3 regions of the Enterobacter asburiae genome follow, and region 1 is predicted to be linked to each of the others. Evidence: predicted binding sites of a transcription regulator. Region 1 holds the regulator's gene; each other region holds the start of a gene.
The links. The regulator sigma-54, encoded in region 1, starts transcription at its own class of promoters, with help from an activator protein. The targets are predictions, from matches to a motif close to GTTGGCACANNTTTCGCTNT.
Positions count from the first base shown of each region.

Region 2: the regulator sigma-54 is predicted to act here: its motif matches at 2,104-2,123, upstream of ACJ69_RS01905 (amino acid ABC transporter substrate-binding protein).
Region 3: the regulator sigma-54 is predicted to act here: its motif matches at 5,189-5,208, upstream of ACJ69_RS09540 (branched-chain amino acid ABC transporter substrate-binding protein).

Region 1 covers NZ_CP011863.1:4,051,179-4,058,241, reverse strand. Annotated here, with positions in the region: gene kdsD (arabinose-5-phosphate isomerase KdsD) at 1-443, shown strand, start outside; gene kdsC (3-deoxy-manno-octulosonate-8-phosphatase KdsC) at 458-1,024, shown strand; gene lptC (LPS export ABC transporter periplasmic protein LptC) at 1,021-1,596, shown strand; gene lptA (lipopolysaccharide ABC transporter substrate-binding protein LptA) at 1,565-2,119, shown strand; gene lptB (LPS export ABC transporter ATP-binding protein) at 2,126-2,851, shown strand; gene rpoN (RNA polymerase factor sigma-54) at 2,899-4,332, shown strand; gene hpf (ribosome hibernation promoting factor) at 4,355-4,642, shown strand; gene ptsN (PTS IIA-like nitrogen regulatory protein PtsN) at 4,725-5,216, shown strand; gene rapZ (RNase adapter RapZ) at 5,262-6,116, shown strand; gene npr (PTS phosphocarrier protein NPr) at 6,113-6,385, shown strand; gene mtgA (monofunctional biosynthetic peptidoglycan transglycosylase) at 6,425-7,063, opposite strand, start outside.
Region 2 covers NZ_CP011863.1:377,659-384,721, reverse strand. Annotated here, with positions in the region: gene corC (CNNM family magnesium/cobalt transport protein CorC) at 1-449, shown strand, start outside; gene lnt (apolipoprotein N-acyltransferase) at 455-1,993, shown strand; gene ACJ69_RS01905 (amino acid ABC transporter substrate-binding protein) at 2,396-3,301, shown strand; gene ACJ69_RS01900 (amino acid ABC transporter permease) at 3,457-4,197, shown strand; gene gltK (glutamate/aspartate ABC transporter permease GltK) at 4,197-4,871, shown strand; gene ACJ69_RS01890 (amino acid ABC transporter ATP-binding protein) at 4,871-5,596, shown strand; gene rihA (pyrimidine-specific ribonucleoside hydrolase RihA) at 5,717-6,658, shown strand; gene ACJ69_RS01880 (zinc ribbon-containing protein) at 6,713-7,063, opposite strand, start outside.
Region 3 covers NZ_CP011863.1:1,935,915-1,942,977, reverse strand. Annotated here, with positions in the region: gene ACJ69_RS09560 (ABC transporter ATP-binding protein) at 10-726, opposite strand; gene ACJ69_RS09555 (ATP-binding cassette domain-containing protein) at 723-1,598, opposite strand; partial or broken gene livM (high-affinity branched-chain amino acid ABC transporter permease LivM) at 1,595-2,870, opposite strand; gene ACJ69_RS09545 (ABC transporter permease subunit) at 2,882-3,796, opposite strand; gene ACJ69_RS09540 (branched-chain amino acid ABC transporter substrate-binding protein) at 3,896-5,017, opposite strand; gene ACJ69_RS09535 (YecA/YgfB family protein) at 5,443-6,111, shown strand; partial or broken gene tyrP (tyrosine transporter TyrP) at 6,145-7,063, opposite strand, start outside.

The DNA of each region.
Region 1 (7,063 bases):
GCGGTTTTACGCCGGAGGATTTCGCGCTTTCCCACCCGGGCGGCGCGCTGGGGCGCAAGCTTCTGCTTCGGGTAAACGATATTATGCACACCGGGGACGAGATCCCTCACGTCAGTAAAGAAGCCTCCCTGCGTGATGCGCTGCTGGAAATCACCCGTAAGAATCTGGGTATGACGGTCGTGTGCGACGATCTGATGAAAATTCAGGGGATCTTCACCGATGGCGACCTGCGTCGCGTGTTCGACATGGGTGTAGATGTCCGCACGCTCGGCATTGCCGATGTGATGACGCCGGGCGGTATCCGCGTGCGTCCGGGAACGCTGGCAGTGGATGTGCTGAACCTGATGCAGTCCCGTCACATTACCTCAGTGATGGTTGCCGATGGCGACCAGTTGCTGGGTGTGGTACATATGCATGATCTGCTGCGCGCAGGCGTAGTGTAATGAAGGATAAGACAATGAGTAATGCGGGTGCATCCCTTGCAACCTGTTATGGACCGGTCAGCACCCAGATGATGGCGAAGGCGGAAAACATTCGTCTGCTCATCCTGGACGTGGATGGCGTACTTTCCGATGGCCTGATTTACATGGGCAATAATGGTGAAGAGCTGAAAGCGTTTAACGTTCGCGACGGCTACGGCATCCGCTGTGCGCTCACTTCCGGTATTGAGGTGGCTATCATCACCGGGCGAAAAGCTAAACTGGTAGAAGACCGCTGTGAAACCTTAGGAATTACCCATCTGTATCAGGGTCAATCCGATAAGATGGCGGCGTTTAAGGATTTACTGGGTAAACTGGCTATCGCGCCGGAAAACGTGGCCTACGTCGGGGACGATCTGATTGACTGGCCCGTGATGGCTGAAGTCGGGCTGAGCATCGCCGTTGCCGATGCGCATCCGCTGCTGATCCCGCGCGCTGACTACGTTACCCACATCAACGGAGGCCGCGGTGCCGTACGTGAAGTCTGCGATCTGCTTTTGCTGGCGCAGGGCAAGCTTGATGAGGCCAAAGGGCAATCGATATGAGTAAAACCAGACGCTGGATTATCATTTTGCTTTCGCTTGTCGCACTGGTATTGATTGGCGTGAACCTTGCCGATCGCGACGATACGCAAACGGAAGTGGTCAACAATAACGATCCAACCTATAAAAGCGATCACAGCGACACCGTGGTCTACAGCCCGGAAGGCGCGCTGAACTATCGCCTGATTGCCCAGCATGTTGAATATTTTTCAGATGACGGTATTTCGTGGTTTACCCAGCCTGTCATGACCACATTTGATAAGGACAAAGTGCCGACGTGGTCAATTAAGTCAGATCGGGCAAAACTGACAAATGACCGTATGCTTTATCTGTATGGTCACGTTGAAGTCAACGCCCTGACCGCTGACTCGCAACTGAGAAAAATTACGACGGATAATGCCCAGATTAACCTGGTAACCCAGGACGTGACCTCGCAGGATCTGGTCACACTGTATGGCACAACATTTAATTCCAGCGGTTTGAGAATGCGCGGGAACTTACGCAGCAAGAACGCCGAGCTGATTGAAAAGGTTAGAACCTCCTATGAAATTCAAAACAAACAAACTCAGCCTTAAAGTAATTATCGCCAGCGCGATGCTGGCGACCAGTCTCCCCGCGCTTGCTGTAACGGGCGATACCGACCAACCGATCCATATCGAGTCTGATACCCAGTCTCTCGATATGCAGGGCAACGTCGTCACCTTCACTGGTAACGTCGTCATGACTCAGGGCACCATCAAAATTAACGCCGACAAAGTGGTCGTGACCCGTCCGGGTGGCGAGCAGGGCAAAGAGATCATTGATGGTTACGGCAACCCGGCAACCTTCTACCAGATGCAGGACAACGGCAAGCCGGTGAAAGGCCACGCCTCGCACATGCACTACGAGCTGGCGAAGGACCTGGTCATCCTGACCGGAAATGCGTATCTGGAACAGCTGGACAGCAACATCACCGGCGACCAGATCACCTATCTGGTGAAAGAGCAAAAAATGCAGGCCTCCAGCGAGAAAGGCAAACGCGTCACAACCGTACTGGTTCCGTCGCAGCTGCAGGACAAAGGCAAAGGCCAGGCCCCGGCACAGAAGAAGAGTAACTAATTCGTTATGGCAACATTAACTGCAAAAAATCTCGCGAAGGCCTACAAGGGCCGCCGTGTCGTAGAAGATGTCAGTCTGACCGTCAACTCCGGCGAAATTGTAGGGCTGCTTGGCCCTAACGGTGCGGGTAAAACCACCACCTTCTACATGGTCGTTGGCATTGTGCCGCGTGATGCCGGCAACATTATCATTGACGATGAAGACATCAGCCTTCTGCCGCTGCACGCGCGCGCGCGTCGCGGAATCGGCTACCTGCCGCAGGAAGCCTCCATTTTCCGTCGTCTCAGCGTTTACGATAACCTGATGGCGGTCCTGCAAATTCGTAACGATCTGACCAGCGAACAGCGTCAGGATCGTGCCAACGAGCTGATGGAAGAGTTCCATATTGAGCATCTGCGCGACAGCCTCGGTCAGGCACTCTCCGGGGGTGAACGCCGCCGCGTTGAGATTGCGCGTGCGCTGGCCGCAAACCCGAAATTTATCCTTCTGGATGAACCGTTTGCGGGCGTTGACCCGATCTCGGTTATCGACATTAAACGTATCATTGAACACCTGCGTGACAGCGGGCTTGGCGTACTGATCACCGACCACAACGTCCGTGAAACGCTGGCCGTGTGTGAACGCGCGTATATTGTGAGCCAGGGCAATCTGATCGCCCACGGTACGCCGCAGCAGATCCTCGAAGACGATCATGTTAAGCGCGTCTATCTTGGGGAAGACTTCAGACTCTGATAGGGTAGAGGTAACGTAACGCCGAACCGGAGAAAAATGCTCTGAACATGAAGCAAGGTTTGCAATTAAGGCTCAGCCAACAACTGGCAATGACGCCGCAGCTACAGCAGGCAATTCGCCTGTTGCAACTGTCCACGTTAGAACTTCAGCAGGAGCTCCAGCAGGCGCTGGACAGCAACCCCCTGCTGGAACAAACCGATCTTCATGACGAGGTAGATACTCAGCAGTCACAGGATACAGAAGCGCTCGACACCGCGGATGCACTCGAACAAAAAGAGATGCCCGACGAGCTACCGCTGGATGCCAGCTGGGATGAAATCTACACCGCCGGAACTCCTTCCGGTACGCGTGCAGACTACCAGGATGATGAGCTACCGGTCTATCAGGGAGAGACCACCCAGTCGCTGCAGGATTACCTGATGTGGCAGGTGGAACTCACCCCCTTCTCCGATACCGACCGCGCGATTGCCACCTCAATTGTCGATGCCGTTGACGACACCGGCTATTTGACCGTCACGCTGGACGATATCCTGGAAAGCATGGGCGACGACGAGATTGAGCTTGAGGAAGTCGAAGCCGTACTGAAGCGCATCCAGCGTTTCGATCCGGTAGGCGTGGCCGCAAAAGATCTGCGCGACTGCCTGCTGATCCAGCTATCTCAGTTCAGCAAAGAGACGCCATGGATCGACGAGGCGCGCTTAATTATTAGCGATCATCTGGATCTGCTGGCCAACCACGATTTCCGCTCCCTGATGCGCGTCACGCGCCTGAAGGAAGAGGTGCTGAAAGAAGCGGTGAATCTGATCCAGTCGCTCGATCCGCGCCCGGGACAGTCGATCCAGACCAGCGAGCCCGAGTACGTCATCCCGGACGTGCTGGTCAGAAAACACAATGACCGCTGGGTCGTTGAACTGAACTCAGACAGCATCCCTCGCCTGCAAATCAACCAGCAGTATGCCTCCATGTGCACCAGCGCGCGTAACGACTCCGACAATCAATATATTCGTAGCAATCTTCAGGAAGCGCGATGGTTGATCAAAAGTCTGGAGAGCCGAAATGATACGCTGCTACGCGTCAGCCGCTGTATTGTCGAACAGCAGCAGGCGTTCTTTGAGCAGGGCGAAGAGTACATGAAACCGATGGTACTGGCGGATATCGCCCAGGCCGTCGAGATGCATGAATCAACCATTTCCCGTGTCACCACGCAGAAGTATCTGCATAGTCCACGCGGTATATTTGAGCTTAAGTATTTCTTCTCCAGCCATGTGAATACCGAGGGCGGCGGCGAAGCGTCGTCAACGGCTATTCGTGCCCTGGTGAAGAAGTTGATCGCCGCGGAGAACCCCGCGAAGCCACTAAGCGACAGTAAGTTAACCACCATGCTGTCCGATCAGGGTATTATGGTGGCACGTCGTACTGTTGCGAAGTATCGAGAGTCTTTATCCATTCCGCCGTCCAACCAGCGTAAACAGCTGGTTTGACACAACCGATAAGGAAGACACTATGCAGCTCAACATCACTGGACAAAACGTCGAAATTACTGAGGCTTTACGCGACTTTGTGAACGCGAAGTTTGCAAAACTCGAGCAGTATTTCGAAAGGATCAATCAGGTCTATATTGTGTTGAAAGTGGAGAAAGTGACTCATATCTCGGATGCCACCCTGCATGTTAACGGGGGTGAACTGCATGCCAGTGCGGAAGGGCAAGACATGTACGCTGCTATCGACGGCTTGATTGATAAGCTTGCACGACAGCTCAATAAACATAAAGATAAACTGAAACAACACTAATTGTCCGGGCAGTTAACGGGTGCAGGACGGCCTGTTGTGAAACACAACAGGCCATTTGTACAGTTAGCGCTTAGGTGAAATTATGATGAACAACGATTCCGCTCTTCAACTGAGCAATGTCCTTAACCAGGAATGTACCCGCAGTGCGGTTCACTGCCAGAGCAAAAAACGTGCGCTGGAGATCATCAGTGAACTGGCTGCAAAACAGCTGGGCTTGCCGCCGCAGGTGGTATTCGAAGCGATTCTGACCCGTGAAAAAATGGGCAGTACCGGTATCGGCAACGGCATCGCGATCCCGCACGGCAAACTGGAAGAGGATACCCTGCGTGCCGTGGGTGTGTTTGTGCAGCTTGAAACACCCATCGCCTTCGATGCCATTGATAACCAGCCTGTCGATCTCCTCTTCGCGCTGCTGGTGCCTGCCGACCAGACGAAAACCCATCTGCATACGCTGTCGCTGGTCGCAAAACGTCTGGCCGATAAAACCATTTGCCGTCGACTGCGCTCGGCCCAAAGTGATGAAGAGCTCTATCAAATTATCACTGAAGCAGAAGGCAATCAGGATGATGCATAACCAGGAGATGGCCTTCACATCTGTTGTCCTGAGGAGAAACGGAACATGGTGCTGATGATTGTCAGTGGCCGTTCAGGGTCGGGGAAATCCGTTGCTCTGCGCGCGCTGGAAGACATGGGTTTTTACTGCGTCGATAACCTGCCGGTCGTGTTGTTACCCGACCTGGCCCGCACGCTGGCGGAGAGACAAACCTCTGCCGCCGTCAGTATCGACGTTCGTAACATGCCTGAATCGCCAGAGATCTTCGAACAGGCCATGAGCAACCTGCCTGACGCGTTCTCGCCTCAGCTGCTGTTCCTCGACGCAGACCGCAATACGCTAATCCGCCGCTACAGCGATACCCGTCGCTTGCACCCGCTATCCAGCAAGAACCTCTCTCTGGAGAGCGCTATCGATGAAGAGAGCGACCTGCTGGAGCCGCTGCGTTCTCGTGCCGACCTGATTGTCGACACCTCTGAGATGTCCGTTCACGAGCTGGCGGAAATGCTGCGTACCCGGCTGTTGGGTAAACGCGAGCGCGAACTGACGATGGTGTTCGAATCCTTCGGCTTTAAGCACGGTATTCCAATCGATGCGGACTACGTTTTCGACGTGCGCTTCCTGCCGAACCCGCACTGGGATCCGAAGCTGCGTCCAATGACCGGCCTGGATAAACCCGTCGCGGCGTTCCTCGACCGGCACACAGAAGTACACAATTTTATCTACCAGACGCGAAGCTACCTTGAGCTATGGTTACCTATGCTGGAGACAAACAATCGTAGCTACCTGACGGTGGCGATTGGCTGTACCGGCGGTAAACATCGTTCGGTTTACATCGCCGAACAGCTGGCCGACTATTTCCGCTCGCGCGGGAAGAACGTTCAGTCCCGTCATCGCACGCTGGAAAAACGTAAAACATGACCGTAAAACAAACCGTTGAGATCACCAACAAGCTGGGTATGCATGCACGCCCGGCGATGAAGCTGTTTGAGCTGATGCAGGGTTTCGATGCAGAGGTTCTGCTGCGGAATGACGAAGGTACCGAAGCGGAGGCGAACAGCGTGATTGCGCTGCTGATGCTGGATTCCGCCAAAGGGCGCCAGATTGAGGTAGAAGCCACCGGTCCTCAGGAAGAGGAAGCTCTGGCGGCGGTGATTGCCCTGTTTAACGCAGGGTTCGACGAAGATTAAGGTCTGCTATTCAGGCGGGTAGCGCTGCGCTTACCCGCTCTACATAAGATTATTACGCTGCATAAACCCCTCTCCACCCAGCTGATTCATCTGGCGCATAATCCACGCCTGACGGCTTCGCACGTACCCTGATGGGGCACTGGCCTTAAAGCGGATGGGGTTCGGTAACACAGCGGCCAATAGCGCCGCTTCTGACATGCTCAGACGGCTGGCTGGCTTATTGAAATACCGCTGTGCGGCAGCTTCCACGCCAAATATACCGTCGCCAAACTCAGCGACGTTCAGATAGACGGTCAGAATGCGTTTTTTGCTCCAGACCGTTTCCATCCCCAGGGTCAACCCCGCTTCCAGCCCTTTTCGCACCCAGCTTCGACTATCCCACAGAAACAGATTTTTGGCCGTCTGCTGCGACAAGGTTGACGCACCGCGCACGCGGTTTTCATGGCGTTCGTTATGGGCTAGCGCCTTCTCAATGGCCGCAACGTCGAACCCCCAGTGCTCCGGGAATTTCTGGTCCTCCGCCGCGATGACCGCCAGCCCCATGAACGGGGAGATCTCGTCCATGCTCACCCAGTCAGAGTGGGCAACGTAGCTGAAATCGCCGCTGAACCACGCGCTAAGCTGGCGCTCAACCATAACGGCAGAGAACGGAACCGGCATAATGCTGAATAAAGCCAG
Region 2 (7,063 bases), 1.0 Mb from region 1:
TTGTGCCGGAAAGTAAACGTGTGGATCGGATGCTGAAAGAGTTTCGCTCTCAGCGTTACCACATGGCGATTGTTATTGATGAATTTGGTGGCGTTTCCGGTCTGGTCACGATCGAGGATATCCTTGAGCTGATCGTGGGCGAAATCGAAGACGAGTACGACGAAGAAGAAGATATCGACTTCCGTCAGCTTAGCCGCCACACCTGGACCGTGCGTGCGCTGGCCTCGATTGAGGATTTCAACGACGCCTTCGGTACCCACTTCAGCGATGAAGAGGTCGATACCATTGGCGGGCTGGTGATGCAGGCCTTTGGTCACCTCCCGGCGCGCGGTGAGACCGTTGACATCGACGGTTACCAGTTCAAAGTGGCAATGGCCGACAGCCGACGTATTATACAGGTTCACGTCAGAACGCCGGACGACTCACCGGTGCCAAAACTGGAAGATTAATGTAAATGGCATTTGCCCCACTGCTTGAACGCCAGCGCGTCCGTTTGCTGCTGGCGCTGTTACTTGGAGCCAGCGGTACGCTGGCTTTCTCTCCTTACGATATCTGGCCCGCGGCCATTCTCTCCCTGATGGGGCTTCAGGGCCTGACCCTGAATCGTCGTCCGGTACAGGCTGCTGCCATCGGTTACTTCTGGGGGCTGGGGCTCTTTGGCTCAGGCATCAACTGGGTTTATGTCAGCATCGCCCAGTTTGGCGGTATGCCAGGCCCGGTAAACGTCTTCCTGGTGGTATTGCTCGCCGCGTATCTCTCGCTCTATACCGGTCTGTTCGCCGGCATCCTTTCTCGCCTGTGGCCAAAAACCACGTGGCTGCGCGTCGCTATTGCCGCACCGGTGGTCTGGCAAATAACCGAGTTCCTGCGAGGCTGGGTGCTGACGGGATTCCCGTGGCTGCAGTTTGGCTACAGCCAGATTGATGGCCCGCTGAAAGGGCTGGCACCGGTAATGGGCGTTGAGGCCATCAACTTCCTGCTGATGGTGGTGAGCGGCCTGCTGGTATTAGCGCTGGTCACACGCTGCTGGAAGCCGCTGGCTGTGGCGCTGGTGCTGTTTGCCCTGCCCTTCCCGCTGCGCTATATCCAGTGGTTCACGCCTGTGCCAGAGCGCGCCATGCAGGTTTCCATGGTCCAGGGGAATATCCCGCAGTCTATGAAATGGGATGAGAAAGAGCTGCTGAATACGCTGAAGATTTACGCCAACGCCACCGAAGAGGTGATGGGTAAATCCCAGCTGATTATCTGGCCGGAATCTGCAATCCCCGATCTGGAAATTAACCAGCAGCCGTTCCTCAACATGATGAACGACCTGCTGCTGGCGCGCGGCAGCACGCTGATCACCGGGATTGTCGATGCGCGTCTGAATCAGCAGAACCGCTACGACACCTACAACAGCATCATTACGCTCGGGAAAGATAGCGAGTACAGCTATCACTCCACTGATCGGTACAACAAGAATCATCTGGTGCCGTTTGGTGAATTTGTCCCGCTGGAGTCGATTCTGCGCCCGCTGGCCCCGTTCTTTGACCTGCCGATGTCCTCTTTCAGCCGCGGCCCGTACGTACAGCCTCAGCTGCACGCGCACGGCCTGGCCCTGACGGCGGCCATCTGCTACGAAATCATTCTCGGCGAGCAGGTGCGCGATAACTTCCGCCCGGATACTGACTACCTGCTGACCATCTCCAACGATGCGTGGTTTGGTAAGTCAATCGGCCCGTGGCAGCACTTCCAGATGGCACGTATGCGCTCCCTGGAGCTGGCGCGTCCGCTGCTGCGCAGCACCAACAACGGCATCACCGCCGTGATTGGTCCGCAGGGCGAGATTCAGGCGATGATCCCGCAGTTTACCCGTGAGGTACTGACCACTAAAGTCACGCCAACCACGGGGCTGACGCCATACGCGCGCACCGGCAACTGGCCGCTGTGGATACTGACCGTGCTGTTCGGCTTTGGCGCAGTGCTGATGAGCCTGCGTCAGCGTCGTAAATAAAACCTTCCCTTCTGTTGCCGGGTGGCGCTGACGCTTACCCGGCCTGGTTTCCCATGCTGTAGGTCGGGTAAGGCGTTGCCGCCACCCGACAATTTTCTCCAGACTCCCATTCTGGCACGGATATTGCTTTGTTTATTCAGGTAAACGCAGTTTGGCTTAACGTGCAACTTTGTCGCACCAGCGTAGATCATCGGTAGCACCGAAACGGTGCAACGGGAGATATTTGCCTCTGATTGGTGCGGCGCGCTTCGCAAAAATAAACAATAACGCAGCAAAATCTTTACATTAAGCCAGACTAAATGTTAACAAGCTTGCATAACACTGCACTCGCACTGCGCGAGATATAACAACATCACAATGGGTATCAAAGCGTCTCTGGCGCTGATAAAAAAGGAGTTGGGTATGCAATTACGTAAACTGGCCACAGCAATGCTGGTTATGGGAATGTCTGCAGGCGTGGTTCACGCTGAAGATGCGCCTGCAGCAGGCAGCACTCTCGACAAGATTGCCAAAAACGGCGTGATCGTGGTCGGCCACCGTGAATCTTCAGTCCCGTTCTCTTACTACGACAACACGCAAAAAGTCGTGGGCTATTCACAGGATTACTCCAACGCCATCGTTGAAGCTGTGAAGAAAAAGCTGAACAAACCTGACCTGCAGGTGAAGCTGATCCCAATCACTTCACAGAACCGTATTCCACTGCTGCAAAACGGCACCTTTGACTTCGAGTGTGGCTCCACCACCAATAACCTCGAGCGCCAGAAACAGGCTGCCTTCTCTGACACTATCTTTGTCGTGGGCACCCGTCTGCTGACGAAGAAAGGCGGTGAGATCAAAGACTTCGCTGACCTGAAAGGCAAAGCGGTTGTTGTGACCTCCGGTACCACGTCAGAAGTGCTGCTGCACAAGCTGAACGACGAGAAGAAAATGGATATGCGCATCATCAGCGCGAAAGACCATGGCGACTCCTTCCGTACCTTGGAAAGCGGTCGTGCCGTCGCGTTTATGATGGATGACGCCCTGCTGGCGGGCGAACGTGCGAAAGCGAAAAAACCAGACAACTGGGATATCGTCGGTACCGCGCAGTCCAAAGAAGCCTACGGCTGTATGCTGCGTAAAGACGATCCGCAGTTCAAAAAGCTGATCGATGACACCATCGCTCAGGTGCAGACCTCCGGCGAAGCCGAAAAATGGTTCGATAAGTGGTTCAAGAACCCGATTCCACCAAAAAACCTGAACATGAATTTTGAACTGTCTGACGACATGAAAGCGCTGTTCAAATCTCCAAATGACAAGGCTCTTAACTAATTAGAACAACAGGGGCGGGATCTCCTGCCCTCTCGATTGTCGGGAAGCATGGACAGACTATACGTTGAGTGGTCGTTCCCCACTCAGCGCGAAAAATGAGCTTCTCACCAATCTTCGAGGGTAGCGCTGCTACCCTTTTTTTTCTGGAGTTTATTATGTCAATAGACTGGAACTGGGGCATATTCCTGCAACAAGCCCCGTTCGGCAACACCACCTATCTTGGCTGGCTGTGGAGCGGCTTTCAGGTCACCGTGGCATTATCGATAACGGCGTGGATCATCGCGTTTCTTGTCGGTTCTTTGTTCGGTATTCTGCGCACCGTCCCTAACCGTTTTCTTTCAACGCTTGGCACCCTGTATGTGGAACTGTTCCGTAACGTTCCGCTGATCGTGCAATTCTTTACCTGGTATCTGGTCATCCCTGAACTGCTGCCCGAAAATATTGGCATGTGGTTCAAGTCGGAACTGGATCCGAACGTGCAGTTCTTTGTCTCCTCCATGATGTGTCTGGGGCTTTTTACCGCTGCGCGCGTTTGCGAGCAGGTGCGTGCCGCCATTCAGTCATTGCCGCGCGGACAAAAAAACGCGGGCCTGGCAATGGGCCTGACGCTGCCCCAAACCTACCGCTACGTGCTGCTGCCTAACGCCTACCGCGTTATCGTTCCACCGATGACCTCTGAGATGATGAACCTGGTGAAAAACTCGGCCATCGCCTCAACCATCGGCCTGGTCGATATGGCCGCGCAGGCGGGCAAGCTGCTGGATTACTCCGCTCACGCGTGGGAATCCTTCACCGCGATCACGCTCGCGTATGTTCTGATTAACGCTTTCATCATGCTGGTGATGAACCTGGTTGAACGCAAAATCCGCCTGCCGGGTAATCTGGGGGGCAAATAATGTACGAATTTGACTGGAGTTCTATCGTTCCATCCATGCCTTACCTGCTTGATGGCCTGGTGATTACCTTAAAAATCACCGTTATCGCCATCATCATTGGTATCGTCTGGGGTACCCTGCTGGCCGTCATGCGCCTGTCGAGCTTTAAGCCGTTCGCCTGGTTTGCGACCGCCTACGTTAACGTGTTCCGCTCCATCCCGCTGGTGATGGTGCTGCTGTGGTTTTACCTGATTGTGCCCGGCTTCCTGCAGAACGTGCTGGGGCTGTCGCCGAAAACCGATATCCGTCTGATCTCCGCCATGGTGGCGTTCTCAATGTTCGAGGCCGCTTACTACTCGGAGATTATCCGAGCGGGCATTCAGAGTATTTCCCGCGGGCAATCCAGCGCTGCGCTGGCGCTGGGGATGACGCACTGGCAGTCCATGCAGCTCATTATTCTGCCGCAGGCGTTTCGCGCCATGGTTCCGCTCCTGCTGACCCAAGGCATCGTGCTGTTCCAGGATACCTCCCTGGTCTACGTTCTGAGTCTGGCAGACTTCTTCCGTACCGCGTCAACCATCGGTGAACGTGATGGTACGCAGGTCGAGATGGTGCTCTTCGCGGGTGCGGTCTATTTTGTGATTAGTTTAAGCGCGTCGCTGTTGGTCAGCTGGCTGAAGAAAAGGACGGTATAATGATTTCCCTGAAAAATGTTTCTAAATGGTATGGGCACTTTCAGGTGCTGACCGACTGCTCCACCGAAGTGAAAAAAGGTGACGTGGTGGTGGTGTGCGGGCCGTCCGGCTCCGGTAAATCGACGCTGATCAAAACCGTCAACGGACTGGAGCCGGTGCAGCAGGGTGAGATTGTCGTCAACGGCACCAGGGTCAACGACAAGAAAACCAACCTCGCTCAGCTTCGCTCTCATGTTGGCATGGTGTTCCAGCACTTTGAGCTGTTCCCTCACCTCTCCATTATTGAGAACCTGACGCTGGCGCAGGTAAAAGTGCTTAAGCGTGATAAAAAAGCATCGCGCGAGAAAGGTCTGAAACTCCTGGAACGCGTTGGGCTTTCGGCGCATGCCGATAAGTTCCCGGCACAGCTTTCTGGCGGCCAACAGCAGCGTGTGGCGATCGCCCGCGCGCTGTGTATGGATCCGGTGGCAATGCTGTTTGATGAGCCAACGTCGGCGCTCGATCCAGAGATGATCAACGAAGTGCTGGACGTGATGGTCGAGCTGGCTCACGAAGGGATGACCATGATGGTGGTGACCCACGAAATGGGCTTCGCCCGTAAAGTGGCCAACCGCGTGATCTTTATGGACGAAGGGAAAATTGTCGAAGACTCACCGAAAGAAGAGTTCTTCGCTAACCCGAAATCCGACCGCGCCAAAGACTTCCTTGCGAAAATCCTGCACTAATCTTCCCGGTGCGCAATCTGCGGATTGCGCACTGCTTCACGCTTTCACTCACTTCCTCTCGTCGGCGTCACATTGCAGCGTTAACCTTGTCACAAAATAACGCTACGTATGGAGAACGCTATGGCACAGCCTATTATTCTCGATTGCGATCCGGGTCATGATGACGCGATCGCGCTCGTCCTTGCACTTGCCTCCCCTGAACTCGACGTGAAAGCCGTCACCTCATCCGCCGGAAACCAGACGCCAGACAAAACCCTGCGCAACGTGCTGCGCATGCTCACGCTGCTCAAACGCACCGATATTCCTGTCGCCGGCGGGGCCGTGAAGCCGCTGATGCGCGAGCTGATTATTGCCGACAGCGTTCATGGTGAAAGCGGGCTGGACGGTCCGGCACTGCCGGAGCCGGGTTTCACGCCGCAAAACTGTACCGCCGTGGAGCTGATGGCGAAGGTGCTGCGCGAAAGCGCGGAACCGGTAACGCTGGTGGCAACCGGACCGCAAACCAACGTTGCGCTGCTGCTGAACAGCCATCCTGAGCTGCATAATAAAATTGCCCGTATTGTGATTATGGGCGGGGCCATGGGGCTGGGGAACTGGACGCCTGCGGCGGAGTTCAACATCTTTGTCGATCCGGAAGCGGCGGAAATCGTCTTCCAGTCCGGCTTGCCTATTGTGATGGCCGGACTGGACGTTACCCACCGCGCGCAGATTATGGCGGACGATATTGAGCGTTTCCGCTCGGTGGGCAACCCGGTTGCGACAACCGTGGCCGAGCTGCTCGACTTCTTTATGGAGTATCACAAAGCCGAGAAGTGGGGCTTCCACGGCGCGCCGCTGCACGACCCGAGCACCATTGCCTGGCTACTGAAGCCGGAGATGTTCACCACGGTGGACAGATGGGTCGGCGTTGAGACGCAGGGAAAATACACCCAGGGAATGACGGTGGTGGATTACTACTCGCTGACGGGGAATAAAGCGAATACCACGGTGATGGTGGACATCGATCGCGAGGCGTTTGTGGATTTGCTGGCGGAGAGACTTGCTTACTATAGTGCGGCCTGATGCCCTCACCCCAACCCTCTCCCACGGGGAGAGGGTGCAAACAGTTTTGCTTTTCTAGGGCTCAAACGGCCGACGCTGGAACTGATCGTGGCCGCATTTCGGGCACATCGGTAGAACATCCGGCGTATACACCGCAATATGATGGTGGCAATTCTCGCACACCAGATTTCCCAAGCCGACCACCTCACCACTGTGATAAACACCGTGATGGTTCAAATCCTGAAAGACCTCGCGCCACTCCAGCTGCGTTTTATCCGTGATGTCGGCCAGCTCTTGCCACAGGCTCTCTTTAATCACCCGCATAAAAACGCTGTCCGTGACCTCCTCCTGACTCTCCTGGTAGCTGCGAGCGAACTCTTCCAGATCGCGACGCACGGCGCGAGTCACCTCTTCCACTTCGGTTCG
Region 3 (7,063 bases), 2.1 Mb from region 1:
ATTTGCCAGTCACACCCCACCCAGATACGCCTTCCTGACCTCCTGATTTCCCAGCAGCTCCTCGCCGCTGCCGCTCAGCCGGATCTGCCCGTTAACCATCACATACCCACGGTCGGAAAGCTTCAGCGCGTGATGCGCATTCTGCTCCACCAGAAAGATGGTCATGCCGTTGCGGGCCAGCTCGCGCAGCGTCTGGAAGATCTGTTTCACCACAATCGGCGCCAGACCGAGGCTCGGTTCATCCAGCAGCAGCAGCTTCGGACGGCTCATCAGCGCCCGGGCAATCGCCAGCATCTGCTGTTCCCCGCCGGACATGGTCATCGCGCGCTGCTTGCGCCGCTCCTTGAGGCGGGGGAACAGGTCGAACATGGTTTGCATATCCTCGGCGGCAAACTGGCTGCCGATGGGGATGGTCCCCATCAGCAGATTCTCTTCAACGGTCATATCCGGGAAGATTCGTCTGCCTTCCGGCGCCTGCGCAATGCCGCCGGACGCGACGTAGTGGGTAGATTTATGGCTGATATCTTCACCACCGAAAAGGATCTGCCCGCTGCGAATGCGGGGCTGGCCAAAGATGGACATCAGCAATGTCGATTTACCCGCGCCGTTTGCGCCAATCAGCGCCACGGTTTCACCCTTATTGACCTCGAGGGAGACCTGCTTCAGCGCCTGAATGACGCCGTAAAACACATCCACATCGCGAAATGCCAGCAGCGGTTCGCTCATAGGGTGACCTCGCTTTCGTCCGTACCCAGGTAGGCGGCAATAACCTTTTCATCATGCTGGATCTGCTCGGGTTTTCCCCTGGCAATCACATCGCCGTGGTCGAGCACGATAATGTCGTCCGAAATCTCCATCACCATCCCCATATCATGCTCAATCAGTAATACCGTGATGTCATGATGATCCCGCAGAAAGCGAATAATGCTGCTGAGCTTATGCGTTTCAACCGGGTTAAGCCCGGCGGCGGGTTCATCCAGACAGATCATTTCCGGCCCGGTGCACATGGCCCGCGCAATTTCCAGACGCCGCTGCTGGCCGTACGACATCTCTCCCGCCAGGCGATTGGCGCACTCCACCAGATCCACCACTTCCAGCCAGTAGAAGGCCCTGTCCAGGGCGTCGCTTTCCGCCCGCCGGTACGCCGGCGTATTTAAAATCCCGGCGAGCAGATTGCGGTTAACGCGCATATGCTGCGCAACCAGCAGGTTTTCCACGACAGACATCTCGCGGAAAAGACGGATATTTTGAAACGTACGCGCCAGCCCTGCGCGGTTGACCAGATGCGTTCCGCCGAACATTTTGTAGAAAAGGCGCTGCCCGAACTGCGCGGGGTTAATCCAGTCTCCCGGCTGGAATTTTTGTCCGAGCACCTGAATAACGTTGGTCGTTTTATGGCGGGTATTAAATAAAATGTTGCCGCCGGAGGCCCTGTAGAAGCCCGTCAGGCAGTTAAACACGGTAGTTTTTCCCGCCCCGTTTGGCCCAATCAGGGCGGTAATTGAGCCGCGCTGCACGTCCAGGTTGACGTCGTTTAGCGCCTTAATCCCGCCGAAGTGCATCATCAGATGTTCAACGCGTAATATCGTTCCGTTCATGGCGCGACGCCCTTACGCACGGCAAACCCGCTGCGGTTAATGCGGATCAAACCGCGCGGACGCCAGATCATCATCACCACCATGAGCATGCCAAACAGCAGGACGCGGTACTCGGCAAAACTGCGCAGCAGCTCCGGCGTTACCGTGAGCACAAAGGCGGCCAGCACTACGCCAAGCGTCGAGCCCATCCCGCCCAGCACCACAATGGCGAGGATCAGCGCCGATTCAAAGAAGGTAAAGGAGGTGGGATTCACGAACCCCTGATAGGTGGCGAAGAACACCCCGGCAATGCCCGCGGTCGACGCGCCCAGCGTAAAGGCCGACAGCTTAACCAGAACATGATTTAACCCCATCGAGCGGCAGGCAATTTCGTCTTCACGCAGCGCCTCCCACGCCCGACCAATCGGCATCCGCGTCAGGCGGTGCTTAATGTAGAGCACCAGCATCACCACCAGGAACAGAACCGCGTAGATAAAAATAAACTTCATGTTCGGGTTGTAGGTCAGGTGGAAAAATTCGTGGAAGGGCACGCCGCCTTCTTTCGCGCGTCGCCCAAATTCCAGACCGAAAAAGGTGGGGGGAGGGGCCGACACGCCGTTTGGGCCGCCGGTGAAGGTCAGCCAGTTGTTGAGTATCAGGCGAATAATCTCCCCGAACCCGAGGGTGACGATGGCGAGATAGTCACCGTGCATGCGCAGTACCGGGAAACCGAGCAGGGCGCCTGCGGCGGCGGCCATGATTGCCGCCAGCGGCAGCATGCTCCAGAAGCCTAAGCCGAGATACTGGTATCCCAGCGCCAGACCGTACGCCCCAATCGCGTAGAACGCGACATATCCCAGATCCAGCAGGCCGGCCAGACCCACGACGATATTCAGCCCCAGGCCGAGAAGCACGTAGATCAGCCCGAGAATGGCGACGGTTAGCACATATTTCGTGGCGACAAACGGAAAGCAAATCGCAAGGGTAATCACCAGAGGAATAATCCAGCGCATGCGGCTTTTGTATTCCGGTGGCCGGACATATACGCCCGCGCTATCGGCTTCGAAGCGCGCCTGGAAACGGGTGCCCGCGGCGGTACCTAAAAAGGCGCTCAACAGAAAACGCCCGAGCATGACGATGCCAACCATCCAGGCCAGCCGCTGCCCGGCAAAGTTAAAGCTGTATCCGTCCAGCACCACGCCCGCAATGGGGCCGAAGATTATCAGCGCAATCAGCCCGGAAAAAAATCGCGTCCAGCATGCAGCGTTTAAGTGAAAAACCGTGTGATGTCATCATTCTCTCCCTCACACTTTGGCCACAATCGGGCGCCCAAGCAGCCCCTGGGGACGGAAAATCAGGATCATGACCAGCAGGCCGAACGAGAAGACGTCTTTATAGTCCGAGTTCACCATGCCCGAGAACTGGGCTTCCGCCACGCCGAGGATAAGGCCACCGAGCATGGCGCCGGGGAGGGAGCCGATGCCGCCGAGTACCGCCGCAGTAAAGGCTTTAATGCCGATCACGAACCCGACGTAGAAATCAAAGGTGCCGTAATTCATGGTGATCAACACCCCCGCCAGGCCGGCCATCGCCGCGCCGATGACAAAGACCAGCGAAATAATCCGGTCGGTGTTAATGCCCAGAATGGAGGCCATCTTACGATCCTGCTGTACCGCGCGGCACATCCGGCCCAGCCGGGTATGGTTGATTATCCAGGTGAGCACCAGCATGCCGGCAAACGAGGCAACCAGAATAAACACTTTGGTGTAGGTTATCTGCACGAACCCGTCGCCCAGATGCAGGCGAATCACGCCGTCCAGCATGGTCGGCACTCCTTGCTGGCGAGGACCCTGGCTCAGCTGCGCGTAGTTTTGCAGGATAAGCGACATGCCTATGGCGGAGATCAGCGGCGCCAGGCGCGTGGAGTTGCGCAGCGGCTTGTAGGCGATACGCTCGATGGTCCAGCCGTACACCCCGGTTACCACAATGGTGAACACCAGCGTCCCGAGGATCAGCAGCGGGAACGACTGCAGACCGAAGAACGAGAGCAGCGCCAGGCCAATGGCGCAGAGATAGGCGGAAATCATATACACTTCGCCGTGGGCGAAGTTGATCATGCCGATAATGCCGTACACCATGGTGTAGCCGATGGCAATCAGGCCGTAGACGGAGCCCAGCGTTAAGCCATTAATTAACTGTTGCAGGAAGAATGTACTCATCTTAGCGCGCTCGTTTTATAGGCTGCGCGAGCCGCGCAGCCTGATGTTTATTACGCGCCGACGGGAAAGCCCGCCGACGTTGAGCGTGACTCCGTCCCGTTACTGCACTTCCTTATATTTTCCTTTGTCGTCCCACTGGTAAACCACGTAGTCAGACACTTTCAGATCGCCTTTGCTGTCCCAGGCTTTTTTGCCCATCACCGTGTCGACGGAATTGGCTTTCAGCCACTCGCTGGCTTTGGCGGAGTCCTTGCCGCCGGTGGCCTTGAAGGCCGCGGCAATGGCCTGTACGGAGGCATAGGAGTAAAGGGTGTAACCTTCCGGCTCGAATTTACCGGCGCGGAATTTCTCGATAACCGCTTTACCGTCCGGGATAAGGCGCGGATCTTTACCGAAGGTCATGTAAATGCCGTTGGTGTATTGCGGGCCACCCGCGGCGGTCACCATCTCTTCGTTGACAATGCAGTCGCCGGAGAAGAATTTCGCCTGCACGCCCTGTTCACGCATCTGGCGAACCAGCGGACCGGCTTCCGGGTGACAGCCACCGAAGAACACGACGTCCGGTTTTTGCGCGCCGATCTTCGTCACCAGCGCGTTAAAGTCTTTTTCACCGCGGGATAACCCCTCATACATCACATCCTGAACCCCGCGTTTCGCCAGCGCCGCTTTGGTGGCGTCAGCCAGACCCTGACCATAGGTGTCTTTATCGTGAATAATCACCACGCGCTTGGCTTTCAGCTTGTCGATGATGAAGTCGCTGGCAACCTGACCCTGCTGGTCATCGCGTCCGCACATGCGGAACATGTCGCTCATGCCGCGTTCGGTGATCAGCGGGTTAGTTGAGCCGGGGGTAATCGCAATAATGCCCGCGTCGCTATACACCTCGGAGGCGGGCATTGTGGAAGAGGAGCAGAAATGGCCGACCACGGCGTTGACTTTATCCTGGTCAACTAAACGGTTGGCGACGGCCACGGCCTGCTTAGGCTCGCAGGCATCATCCCCCTGAACCAGTTTGATCTTCTCGCCGTTAATGCCGCCTGCGGCATTAATATCTTCAGCGGCCTGCGTTGCGCCATGCCAGTACTGATCGCCATAGGTGGCATTCGGACCCGTGAACGGTCCGGCCACGCCAATCACAATATCTGCCCGGGCGGAAAACGCCGTCACCAGGCAACCGGCCAACACAAGAGAAAGAGGAGTTCTGATAAATTTCAGCGACATTATTATGTTCCTTAGCAAAGAGGTTTTTGCACCACGGCGTAAACCCGAACGCCCGACGGCGCAGCCAATCCGAAACACGAGCAAGAATAAAATGCACTAAACGAACAAGATACAGACGGCATCCTGCATATTACGGCGAGATTTCCCTGCGCAGGGACGCGCGAAGAACGTTAAGCAAAAACGTTGCCAGAATGGTTAACCCATTGACGGGCATGCGACATGTTTGAGTATAGAGCGCCGCGTTATGCCGCCTTGCGGGAGGAGAAGAAATTACAGCGGAGATCACATATCGTTAACAATAAAGCCCATAAGTTGTGCAAAGGTCACGGTTTGCACGTTTTTGCAGCAATAAAGACCTAAACTTCAGCCCGGAGAGGCGTGAGATATGTGTTAGGATCGTTTCCTTTTTTGCAGGAGTATCAGCGATGACTGAAGGCCCATTGAATGAAAGCGAAATGGCGTGGCTTGAAGAGACGTTAATGTCTTACGGTCATGATGACGCGTCCGTGATTGACGTGTCCGAACTGGACGGCATGCTTACCGCAGTGCTTTCCGGTCCTGTTGTCGTTGAGCCAGACGCCTGGCTGGTGGCGGTGTGGGGCGGCGAGAAGTACATTCCGCGCTGGAAAAACGATCGTGAGATGAACCGTTTTATCGATCTCTGCTTTAAGCATATGAACGATATTGCAGAGCGCCTGAGCGAGTACCCGGATCAGTTTGAACCGATGTTCGGTTATAACGACGTTGACGGTGAGAGCTATACCGTGGTGGAAGAGTGGTGCTATGGCTATATGCGCGGCGTGGCGCTGACGGACTGGTCAGCCTTGCCGGAAGCCCTGAAGGCCGATCTTGACGTGATTGCGCTGCACGGGACGGAAGAGAACAGCGAAAAGCTGGATGAACTGTCCGAAGAGGAGTATATCGCCAGCATCGAAAGCATCCAGCCTGCGGCACTGCGTTTATATCAATACTGGGTTAACAACCCGCAGCAGCCTGAAGTGAAGAAGCCGACGGTGAACGGCACGAAGGTCGGGCGTAACGATCCCTGTCCTTGCGGCAGCGGGAAGAAGTTTAAGAGCTGCTGTTTGCACTGATAAAAAAGGGGCTGATGATAGCCCCTTTTTTATTTAACCCACTTCCGGTAGCATCCCGGCTGCAATCAGCGCCTGCACTAGAATAATCACCACCCCACAGCCAAACACAACGCACAGCAGCGGCTTTCCTCCCGCCACGCGATATCCTTGCTGAGGATGCTGCTGGCGGCTTTTCCACGCCAGCAGGGAAGGGAGCAGCAGGGCCAGGATAGAGAGCGCCACCCCCGCATAGCCCAGCGCCATCACAAACCCGCGTGGGTAAAACAGCGCGAATGCCAGCGGCGGCAGGAATGTGATGGCCCCCGTCTGCAACCGTCCAGCCGCGGTATTGCGACGCTGGAACAGATCGGCCAGGTAATCAAACAGGCCGAGCGCCACGCCCAGGAACGAGGTTGCCAGCGCCAGGTCGGCAAACAGGTGTACCGCCAGCTCCACGTGCGGGGAGGTAACAACCTCGCGCAGTGCCAGCAGAAAACCGTTCAGGCCAGCGTGTTGCGCCATCAGCCCAATAAAGGTTGAGGAGTCAATGCTGCCCAGCGTCACCAGCTGCCAGAAAATATAGGCGATCAGCGGGATCGCGCTGCCGATTACAAAGACGCGGCGCAGCTTGCGGATATCGCCGTTCATATAACTGACGATACTTGGCACGCTGCCGTGGAAGCCAAACGAGGTGAAAATGACCGGGATCGCGGAGAGCGCCAGCCCTTTTTCCAGCGGCAGCGTCAGCAGGTTGACCTTATGCACGTGCGGCGCCAGCAGCACCAGCATGACGATCAGGAAGAGAATTTTGGCGCTGAACAGAAAGCGGTTAAACAGATCGACCAGCGATGTCCCCACACAGACCACGCCGCCGCCGATGAGCGCAAAGAAGATAGCCCCCGTCGCCGGGGTAATGTCAGAGCCAAACCAGTCGTTGACGCTGGAGGCGATGAGTTCCCCGACGCCGCTGATA